One region of the Murimonas intestini genome, then DNA from elsewhere that is predicted to be linked to it. Evidence: riboswitches for the same ligand, from Rfam matches in the RefSeq annotation. Region 1 holds a riboswitch; each other region holds the start of a gene.
The links. A riboswitch is a leader RNA that binds a small molecule or an ion and turns the genes downstream of it on or off. The one in region 1 is predicted to bind cobalamin.

Region 1 (3,280 bases):
CTGATGGGGAAAGGCAAAGGAGGATATTGTTATGGACAGTGTATCACGTCTGAGAGAAATGATTGAAGGCAGCAGCAATATTGTATTCTTCGGTGGGGCGGGAGTTTCCACGGAAAGCGGGATACCTGACTTTAGGAGCACTGACGGGCTGTATCACCAGCAGTATGATTATCCGCCTGAAACTATCTTAAGCCATACCTTTTTTATGAGGAACACAGAAGAGTTTTACAGGTTTTACAGGAATAAGATGCTTGTTCTGAACGCACAGCCAAATGCAGCCCATCAAAAGCTTGCGCAGCTGGAAGCAGAGGGCAAGCTGAAGGCTGTCATTACCCAGAATATTGACGGCCTTCACCAGAAGGCGGGCAGCAGGGAGGTTCTGGAGCTTCATGGGAGCGTCCACAGGAATTATTGCATGAAATGCCATAAATTTTATGATGCAGAGTATATGCTGGAATCACACGGTGTGCCAAAGTGTGAATGCGGGGGAACAATAAAGCCTGATGTGGTTCTCTATGAAGAGGGGCTGGACAATACGACACTTTCCAAGGCTGTACGTTACATATCTGAGGCTGATATGCTTATTATCGGAGGCACCTCACTTGTGGTATACCCGGCAGCAGGACTTGTGGATTATTATCAGGGGGACAAGCTGACAGTTATTAATAAGACTGTGACTCCCCAGGATAAGTATGCCAATCTTGTAGTTCAGGGAAGCATCGGGGAAATATTGGGGCAGATATAGGGAAAGATAGTTACGAAAGATCATATTTTTCAGTAAAGGAGCTGGGCTGGGAATGGAAAAGCTTAATTATGAAGTCGGAGATATAGTGAAGCTGAAAAAGCAGCATCCCTGCGGAAGCAGCGAGTGGAAAATCATGAGGGTCGGCGCTGATTTCAGGCTTCAGTGCCTGGGATGCGGACATCAGATCATGATAGCCAGGAAGCTGGTGGAAAAGAACACCAGAGGGCTGAGGAAGCCGGAGGATTAGTATATTAATAAGTTATTGTTTCTCCGTGACCAGTAACTTTATAACGTCCGATCTGCATATGAGTCAAAACGAGGGTTGACTTTTTGCAGATATATGGTGTAGTATATTGGCAGTAATTGATAAAAGGATATTAAGTGCCCACAAGGTGGGGTAATAGGGAATTAGGTGTAAATCCTAAGCGATCCGGTCACTGTAAATGGTGAGCAGAGGCATAAAATGTCATTGCATGAAAGTGTGAGAAGGCATGCTGCTGCGCATGAGCCATGAGCCAGGAAACCTGCTTAATATAAGGTTGGTATCTTCCGCAGAAAGTATCCACACCCAATAAAGAATATATGACAGCCGGCACAGGGGGCAGAAGGCGTGTATTTACACGCTGCATATACTGTGCTGCCAGCTGGAATAAATGAAATGTCTGCGGATCGTGCAGGCATTTTTTTATTCAGGGAAACTTTGTTCTTGTGAAATAAGACCTTCAGGGAGGATGTGCAGCTGCGGTGGTATATAAAAATCATTCAAAGGAGAAATGAAAAAATGAAGAAAAAAGCAGTAGCAATTGTAATGACGGGAATGATCTGCGGCCTGACAGCCTGGGGTGCAGGAAATGGAACAGTGGCGGAAGCGGCTGAAGGGACAACGGAAACTGTCACAGAAGTGCAGGAGACAGAAGCGGAGGATGAAAACGCCTCTAATTATCCTCTCACGATCAGTACGTTTAATTATGAGAAAGAACCTGTAGAGGAAACCTTTACTGAGGCGCCTAAAAAGGTTATTACTGCATGGCAGAATTCTGTGGAGACTATGCTGGCTCTGGAGCTTGAGGATAATATTATCTCTATCATCGGTGTCACTAAGGATGATATCACACCTTCCTTACAGGATGCTTATGCTAAAATCGAAGATAAAGAATTTAATGATTTCACAGACAGCAATGCAGCTATGAGCAAAGAAGCGGCAATCATGCTGGAGCCGGATTTTATTCTGGCATGGAAGTCCACCTTCTCTGAAAAATCACTGGGAGACGTGGATTACTGGCATAAGAATGGCGTTAATACATACATGGCGCTGAATTCAAATGATATCAGCGAAAAGAGGACAGTGGAGAATGAATACCAGGATATCCTGACAATTGGAAAGATCTTTAACGTGGAGGATAAAGCCCAGGCCATCGTTGATGAGATGGAAGCCGCTGTTGACAAAGTGACAGAGGCAGCTAAAGGCAAGGAAAAGAAGAAAGTGCTTGTGGTAGAATTCCTCGGTGATTCCATCAATGTATACGGTGATACAATGCTTGCAGGCGACATGGTGACAAAGATGGGCGGAGAGCTGGCGGACGCTGACGGACAGATCGGAAAAGAAGATCTTGTTGCACTCGATCCTGATGCTATCTTCGTGATACATATGGAAGGGTACGGAGAAGGCGCAGGTTCTGAGGCACTGAAGAATATCACAGAGGATCCTGCTTTCTCAAGCCTGAAGGCTGTAAAAGATAATCAGGTATTTCCTCTGAATTTAAGTGATGTGTACACAAGCGGCATCCGCACCATTGACGGACTGAATGCCATCGGTGAAGCATTATATCCGGAATTATACCAGGAGTAAAAAATGAAGAAGAAAGCATCTTATATTACCATATGTATCGTACTGCTTGCAGCGCTTGGGGTATCGCTGCTGGCAGCAGTCACTATAGGATCCTCCAGCCTGACTATAGAGCAGGTCTATGAGATCATCCTCTATAAGCTGTTCGGCATTGGAGACGGCACGGCCCTGGGGGCAGGGCCGGTACACGATGTGGTATGGTATATCAGAATGCCCAGGCTGATCCTGGCGCTGCTGGTGGGCATGGGACTTTCTGTCTGCGGTGTCATCATGCAGGCAATAGTTAAGAATCCTCTGGCAGACCCATATGTGCTGGGTATCTCTTCAGGTGCATCGCTTGGGGCTACCCTCTCTATTATGCTTGGAGTGGGGGTGGCGCTGGGGGCCAATGCAGTAGGCGGCATGGCTTTTCTGGGAGCCTTTGGTATTTCTGTGGCTGTGGTGGGACTGGCAAATGTAGGGGGCAGGGCCAATTCAGTCAAGCTGCTCCTTGCAGGTATGGCACTGAGCGCAGTATGTTCAGCTTTTTCAAATTTTATTGTGTATCTTGTAAATGACAAGGATAAGATTCAGACAGTTACTTACTGGATGATGGGGAGCCTGGCAGGTGCGAAATGGGAAAATATGGCGGTCATAGCCCCTGTCATACTGCTGGGGACTCTGTTTTTCTGGACCCAGCACAGGACTTT
Region 2 (3,280 bases), on a different contig from region 1:
GGAGGTGGTGATCGCTGACGCAATATCCAGAAGTACAAAGATGAAACGGTAGATCAGGAGCATCAGTTCCTGCAGCAAAAGCGGACAGTGAAGCCTGTGCAGGACAAGGATGATGTCTGTCATAGGAGTATTCAGGGATAAGAAATAGAGGCAGGATACACTGGCCAGCGCGGTCAGGATCAGCTGGATCCCATACAGGATAGATGAATGGCTGCCTGTAATGTAATAGCTCCCAACAGGAATGGCAAAGGCATCCAGGGGAGTTTTTGAAATATTTATAATAATTGCGATGGTGCTTAAGAATAAGAATGCCAGAGGGACGGCCATTAATGTTTTATAACGGGAAAGTGGGATCCCCCCTGTTTTTACATTGAGGATCCCATTTACTGCGAGGACGAGAAGAGCTATGGCAATCGAACGTGAGACCAGACAGAAAATCAGTGTGGCCATTGCATAGGCAAACTTCTCACCGGCATTGACATATCTTAATTTGGAATAATAGCAAAGCTTATCTATAACAATCAAGACAGTACTCCTTTTTGACTATTCAAGTTCTTTCCCAAGTTTTTTCGACCATTTTTTGCGCTCAACAAGGCGTCCCATACAAAAAGCCATGATGCCAACGCCAATGCCGGTCTGGATACAGAAGATAAGGCTCTCTACTTCCCCGGGAAGCTCCCCGCCCAGCATAGTTTCCAGAACAGGAGTGAACCAGGGCTCATAGCCGCTGTTTACTTCTTCAACTACCTGGCTGCCCGCATCATCTGAACCGCCGAATTCGGCGCCCTTAAGGGCAAATAATGGTACTATGGCAATTAAAATGGCGGCTGCGATCAATATTAAGACGGTTTTTGTATTCTTACTCATATTATTTAGCCTCCTTTTTAACAAATCCGATGGCTTTCAGCTCAGGCATAGCGAAGGATTCCAGCCCGATTATGATGATCAGGGTCAGGATACCTTCCAGCACAGCAAGAGGAAGCTGTGTAGGTGCGAATACTGCAAGGAATTTCACAGCGGAAGCGCCAACGCCGCCCTGGTCTGAAGGATGTGCCAGAGCCAGCTGAAGGCTTGTCACACAGTATGTAAAAAGGTCACCGAGCATGGCAGCGAGGAATACACTCACTCTTTTGTTGATTTTAAACTTCATGCAGAGCTTATAGATTCCAAAGGAAAGGAATGGGCCTGCAATTGCCATAGAGAATGTGTTGGCGCCCAGGGTAGTAAGTCCGCCGTGGGCCAGCAGGATCGCCTGGAAAAGAAGCACAATAATACCGAGGATGGCTACAGATGACGGTCCGAAGAGGATTGCGCCGAGGCCAGTCCCTGTCATGTGTGAACAGCTGCCTGTTACAGACGGAATTTTCAGGGATGAAATTACAAAGATAAAGGCTCCCGACATAGCCAGAAGTGTAAGTGCCTTTCTGTTTGCCTGCAGAGATTTTTTGATAGAAAAGAAACCTGCCAGCAGGAACGGAATACAGATAACGCCCCATGCGATACAGAATGCTGCAGGAAGGTACCCTTCCATAATGTGCATTGCATTAGCCACAGGTGTGATCCCAAGGGCGAGTGCGAATGCGCCGGCCAGAATGACCAGCTTTTTTTGCTTTTTACTCATAACTTTCTTCCTCCTGATTGAAATTGAGTGCTGACATAAAAAAACCCGTCTGGATGCAGACGGGTATACGACAAAAATCCCCTTATTCTAAGGGAATGTATCATACACCGGCCATCGTTCGTAACCAGGTGTAAATCGTTTATCGCAGGCAGGTCTTCTGACTCAGGCTTCTTCACAGCTACCCGCCTTCCCATTTTCACAGTGGCGTATCTGGATAGCTGCTGTTCCTTTACAGCGGCGTGACCGTGCGGGCTTTTAACCCGGCTTTCCTATTCTTCCGTTTAACGGACACCTGTCGATACTCAATTATGATAAGATTTTATCATTTGTCCCATAAATTGTCAATGTGTGAAATGAGTGTTGCCGGGCTAAAAAATTTGTTTGATTTTGGCACATGTTGTGCTATGATGATACAAGATTGTTACGGTTCTGTGAACAGTAACACAAGATTAAGTTTGAAAGGCAGAGCGGTATTTACATGAGTATTCAAATGATAGGGATCGATCACAGCAGGGCCGGGATCGATATAAGGACAATCTTTTCATTCACTAAAAAAAGATGTGCCGAAGCATTGGATTTCTTTAAGGGCATCGAAGGCATTGAGGGATGTATCCTGCTCTCTACATGTAACAGGATGGAGCTTTATGTGAGCTGTGAAGAAGAATTTCAGGGGTCCCTGTTTGACCTTTTGTGTGAGGTTAGGGAAATACCCGACGGAGGCTTCTACAGGTCTTATTTTGTATACAGAGAAGGGGAAGAGGCCGTGGCCCATCTTTTCCGTCTGGCGGCAGGACTTGAGTCACGGATACTGGGGGAGGATCAGATCATTACCCAGGTGAAGGATGCCCTGGCTCTGGCGAGAGAGCAGTATGCGGCGGATAATGTCCTTGAAGTATTATTCAGGATGGCGGTGACGGCAGGCAAGAAAGTCAAGACGGAAGTATCTCTTTCTACGGCCAACAGATCGGTTATACACCAGGCTCTTGATACGCTGAGGCAGGAAGGGCATACATTTGAAGGAAAGATCTGCATGGTCATAGGAAACGGGGAGATGGGGCGGCTGACGGCCACTGTCATGCATGAAGCGGGCGCGGATGTAACTGTCACGGTGCGCCAGTACCGCAGCGGTATCGTAGATATTCCAAGGGATTGCAAAAGGATCGATTATGGAGACAGGATGCAGCTGTTTCCAAAATGTGACTATGTGATAAGTGCCACTGCAAGCCCTAATTATACACTGAAGGAACACTGTGTCAGAGAGGCACAGGTGTCTCATCCTGTAGTCCTTGTGGATCTGGCAGTGCCAAGAGATATAGATCCTGAAGCAGGAAAGCTTGAAAATATCACGTTATATGATATTGATTACTTTAAGGTCGATATAAAAAGTGAAAAAGTCAGGGCAAATATTGCCAGGGCAGATCATATCTTAGAGGAGCAGATGGAAGAATTCTACACATGGTATGAGTGCAGGGATGTGATCCCCAAAATACAGGAGATCAAAGAAGAAGCAGCCAGAGACGTAGAGCTGCGTCTGACGAAGGTTATCCGTGATCTTCCTCTGGAAAAGGAAATGCAGGAAAAGCTCAGGGGATGCATAGGAGCGGCTGCAGGGAAGGTAGTTAATAAGATGCTTTTTGGCCTCAGAGACACTGTCAGCCA
Region 3 (3,280 bases), on a different contig from region 1:
GGCGCATGGCCATCAAAATTCCAAAAAGCAGGCCGAATACTACTGTAAGCGCCATTCCGAAGCAGGCCAGACGGATCGTATACGGCAGACGGTATGCCATTTGTTCTTTTATTTCTTTATTCGTAAAAAAGGAACGCCCCAGCTCTCCTGTAAGGGCATTCTTCAGCCATTTAACATATTGTACGGGTACTGGATCATCCAGTCCCAGCCTTTCCCGCACTATATCATACTCCTTCTGGTCTATGATCTGCGTCCCGTCCGGATTGAGGATGGCCTCCACCGGATCTCCCGGGGAAGCCATTCCAAGCATAAATGCCAGCACTGAAATACCAAACAGGACAGGGACCAGCATCAGAAGCTTTTTCCCTATATATTTTAGAACTGCCATATTTTCTATTTACTTTCGTCTGCCCATTCCAGGGTCGGGATGCTCACGCCATCAAACAGGTCAGATACATAGCCTGTGACCTCTTTATTGTGGATATTTACATTCACATAATAAAGGATGGAGATCACCGGAAGCTCTTCTGCAGAAATTTCCTGGAGGCGTCCATATATCTCTGCCCTCTTCTGCTCATCCTTCTCGTTGAGTACAGTTGAAAGCAGTTCGTCAACCTCAGGATTAGAATAGTTCCAGTGGTAGCTCACATTACTGCCGCCCTCTGTTCCCATCCATCCAAAGAGAGTTGCATAGGGATCTGCGCTGTTTAAACCTGTCACTGTAATATTAAAATCATAATCGCCGGCTTTCAGCCTGTCTGTAGTAACAGCATTATCCAGCACTTCGATCGTCATATCTATACCTATTTCAGACAAGGCTGCCTGCATATATTCTGCCATTGCCTTCACCGGATAGCCGTCCACTACCCTCTGTCCCAGGATCATGGTAGTCTGAAGGCGCTGTCCCCCCAGCACTTCATCCGCCAGCTCTTTTGCCTTTTCCAGATTGTATTCACCCTGAATGTCCTTATAAAGCGGTGTCTGGTTGCTCAGAGCGCCATAGGCCGGATAGCACAGACCTGCATACAAAGTCTCATTTAACTGCTCCCTGTCGATTGCATAGCTGATCGCCTGACGCAGCCTCACGTCACCTAAATATTCTTTGGACCCGTTGACATACAGGTAATGCGTCATATGACTCTTTGTGGGCTCAATCACGAATCTGTCATCACTTTTAACCAGCTTATCTGCCGCATCAACCATGATAGCGCCATTGTCCATCAGGCCCATGATCTCTCCTGACACGAGTGCTGAATAGCGTGTCTCTGAATCAGGGATGCAGTTTACCCTGTAGCTTTTAAGCTTGCCTGGGTTTTCTCCCCAGTAGTCTTCATTTCTCACAAATGTAGCATACTGGTCCTGTACATGCTCATCAATGATATAGCGTCCTGTGCCCACGACCTGGGATGTGATCTCCCCTGTGGACGCATCAAAACAGTTAGGGCTGATCATTGGACTGCCGTAATCTCCCAGCAGGGCATCCAGCGTGGTGATCGGCTCACTGAACACAAATTTCACAGTGTAATCATCAATTTTGACCATCTCCTTAAGATTTGGAAATGACTTATCTATGCTCAGTGATGTATACGTAGATGTCAATGGTCCTGCTTTATATCTTTCAATATTTTTCATGCAGGCATCTGCATCAAATTTTACTCCGTCTGTGAATGATGCATTTTCCACCAGGTGGAATGTCCATTCAGTACAGTCATCATTTGTCTCCCAGGACTCTGCCAGCCCCGGCTCCAGCTTGTGATTGTTGTTGATGACTAATGGCTCCCATACCTGAGCGCTCAGGTTCACATAAAACGCATCTCCCTCCCCCGGGATCATATCACGCACTGATCCCAGCACCATCTCTTTTGTCTCATTCAGACTCTCCGCGGCGTCTGCCGCCCCCTCTGTGCTCTTGGCCTCACTTGTAAACCCCATAAGGCTTACTCCCAGGGCTGCTGCCATGAACAGGCCCGTCATTTTCTTCCAGCTGCGTTTCATTCTTTTTCCTCCTTCATTGTCTGTGAGTGGTTTTCCGGAAACGGGAAAGGGCACTGCCCGGCGGCAGTGCCCTTATCCATGTAAACGATTGAAGTATCACTCTTCTGTATGCTCCTGAAAAAACGCAGATCTGATACTCGCTCTTTCTATTGCTCATTTACCTGTTTTTCCCCACCGAAAACACATGTCTCTCATGCAGGGCAGGTCTCCTGGCTTAAATCGTCACTCTCTCCGCCTTCCCAGCCTTGCGGGCCAGTGGCATATTTGAAGAAAAGCATAATTATCACAGTAAAGCGGGCTGCTACAGAATTCTCACTGTATTCCCTATTAAACACCGGAATTGCCTCCGGCGTACCTCTGCATCTTTATTATTTATTTAACTTGCAGGTTTGATTTTACCACAATATAAGACAAAAAGATATTCATTTTTTTCTTAACCGGGGTATTAGAAAAACTTATGGTACTAGTCGCATGCCGCTGTCTCACTCATATTCCGCCGCTTTCGTCAGGGCGTTCTCCCAGGCATTTTTATAGTAGCTTTCCACATCATATAGTCCCTGCTTCTCAGCTTTTTCCACCATCACCGTCCAGAGTGATTCAAACTCTGTGTTATCCTTTGCATAGACCATCTGCCATGAATAGTCGCGCACGATCTCCCCGATGGCATTTATCCTTGTCTCCATCTCATCGGAAGCAGGCGGGATCATATTTACGGCTATTGTGGATTTTGCTACCATATCATTCTTATAGAGATACTCTGCCAGAGTGTCTGTTCCAAGCATTTCATTTACTTCCTTCTGCATCAGGGTGGCATTTGCATTCAGACTGGAGGGCCAATACCTGTACCCGATGGTATAGCCGTCATCCATAATGGTGGAGGCCTGCAGCCCCAGGGCGTTCAGCAGATATGTCCCGTCCTGGAAAGCGCCTCCCCACCTGACAGGCATGATGTCCTCGGCCTTATTGTTTATCACATGCCAGCCCTCCTCAGTCACCACCGGCTCCCCATCCTCATTATAATTCCATACTCCGCCTTCCGGCCCGTTGTACAGATAACGCTCCACCTCAGGATCATAGATCCAGTTCAGGAATTCACACGCCTTATCGATCTCTCTGCAGTTTTTGCTGATGGCAAAATACCAGTTCCTCCCGATTATCTGGTCAGGCGCTTCATATATCTTCATATCCCCGGCAGGCACATTCGCATACCCGTCCGGCCGCTGGGCATTGTTCACATGGCCTGACGAATCAATATTGTAAGTGCCAGACAGCCAGGAAAACCAGG

Region 2: linked by a shared signal. The riboswitch ahead of NSB28_RS19800 (energy-coupling factor ABC transporter permease) and the one ahead of NSB28_RS21080 (ABC transporter substrate-binding protein) in region 1 are both predicted to bind cobalamin.
Region 3: linked by a shared signal. The riboswitch ahead of NSB28_RS23270 (ABC transporter substrate-binding protein) and the one ahead of NSB28_RS21080 (ABC transporter substrate-binding protein) in region 1 are both predicted to bind cobalamin.

Annotation. Positions count from the first base shown of each region.
Region 1 covers NZ_JANKBI010000019.1:108,877-112,156, reverse strand. Annotated here, with positions in the region: gene NSB28_RS21090 (NAD-dependent protein deacylase) at 32-745, shown strand; gene NSB28_RS21085 (DUF951 domain-containing protein) at 798-992, shown strand; cobalamin riboswitch at 1,108-1,291, shown strand; gene NSB28_RS21080 (ABC transporter substrate-binding protein) at 1,527-2,594, shown strand; gene NSB28_RS21075 (FecCD family ABC transporter permease) at 2,598-3,280, shown strand, end outside.
Region 2 covers NZ_JANKBI010000017.1:71,250-74,529, reverse strand. Annotated here, with positions in the region: gene cbiQ (cobalt ECF transporter T component CbiQ) at 1-525, opposite strand, end outside; gene NSB28_RS19805 (energy-coupling factor ABC transporter substrate-binding protein) at 544-867, opposite strand; gene NSB28_RS19800 (energy-coupling factor ABC transporter permease) at 869-1,621, opposite strand; cobalamin riboswitch at 1,752-1,933, opposite strand; gene hemA (glutamyl-tRNA reductase) at 2,100-3,280, shown strand, end outside.
Region 3 covers NZ_JANKBI010000025.1:33,027-36,306, forward strand. Annotated here, with positions in the region: gene NSB28_RS23265 (ABC transporter permease) at 1-388, opposite strand, end outside; gene NSB28_RS23270 (ABC transporter substrate-binding protein) at 394-1,995, opposite strand; cobalamin riboswitch at 2,178-2,370, opposite strand; gene NSB28_RS23275 (extracellular solute-binding protein) at 2,478-3,280, opposite strand, start outside.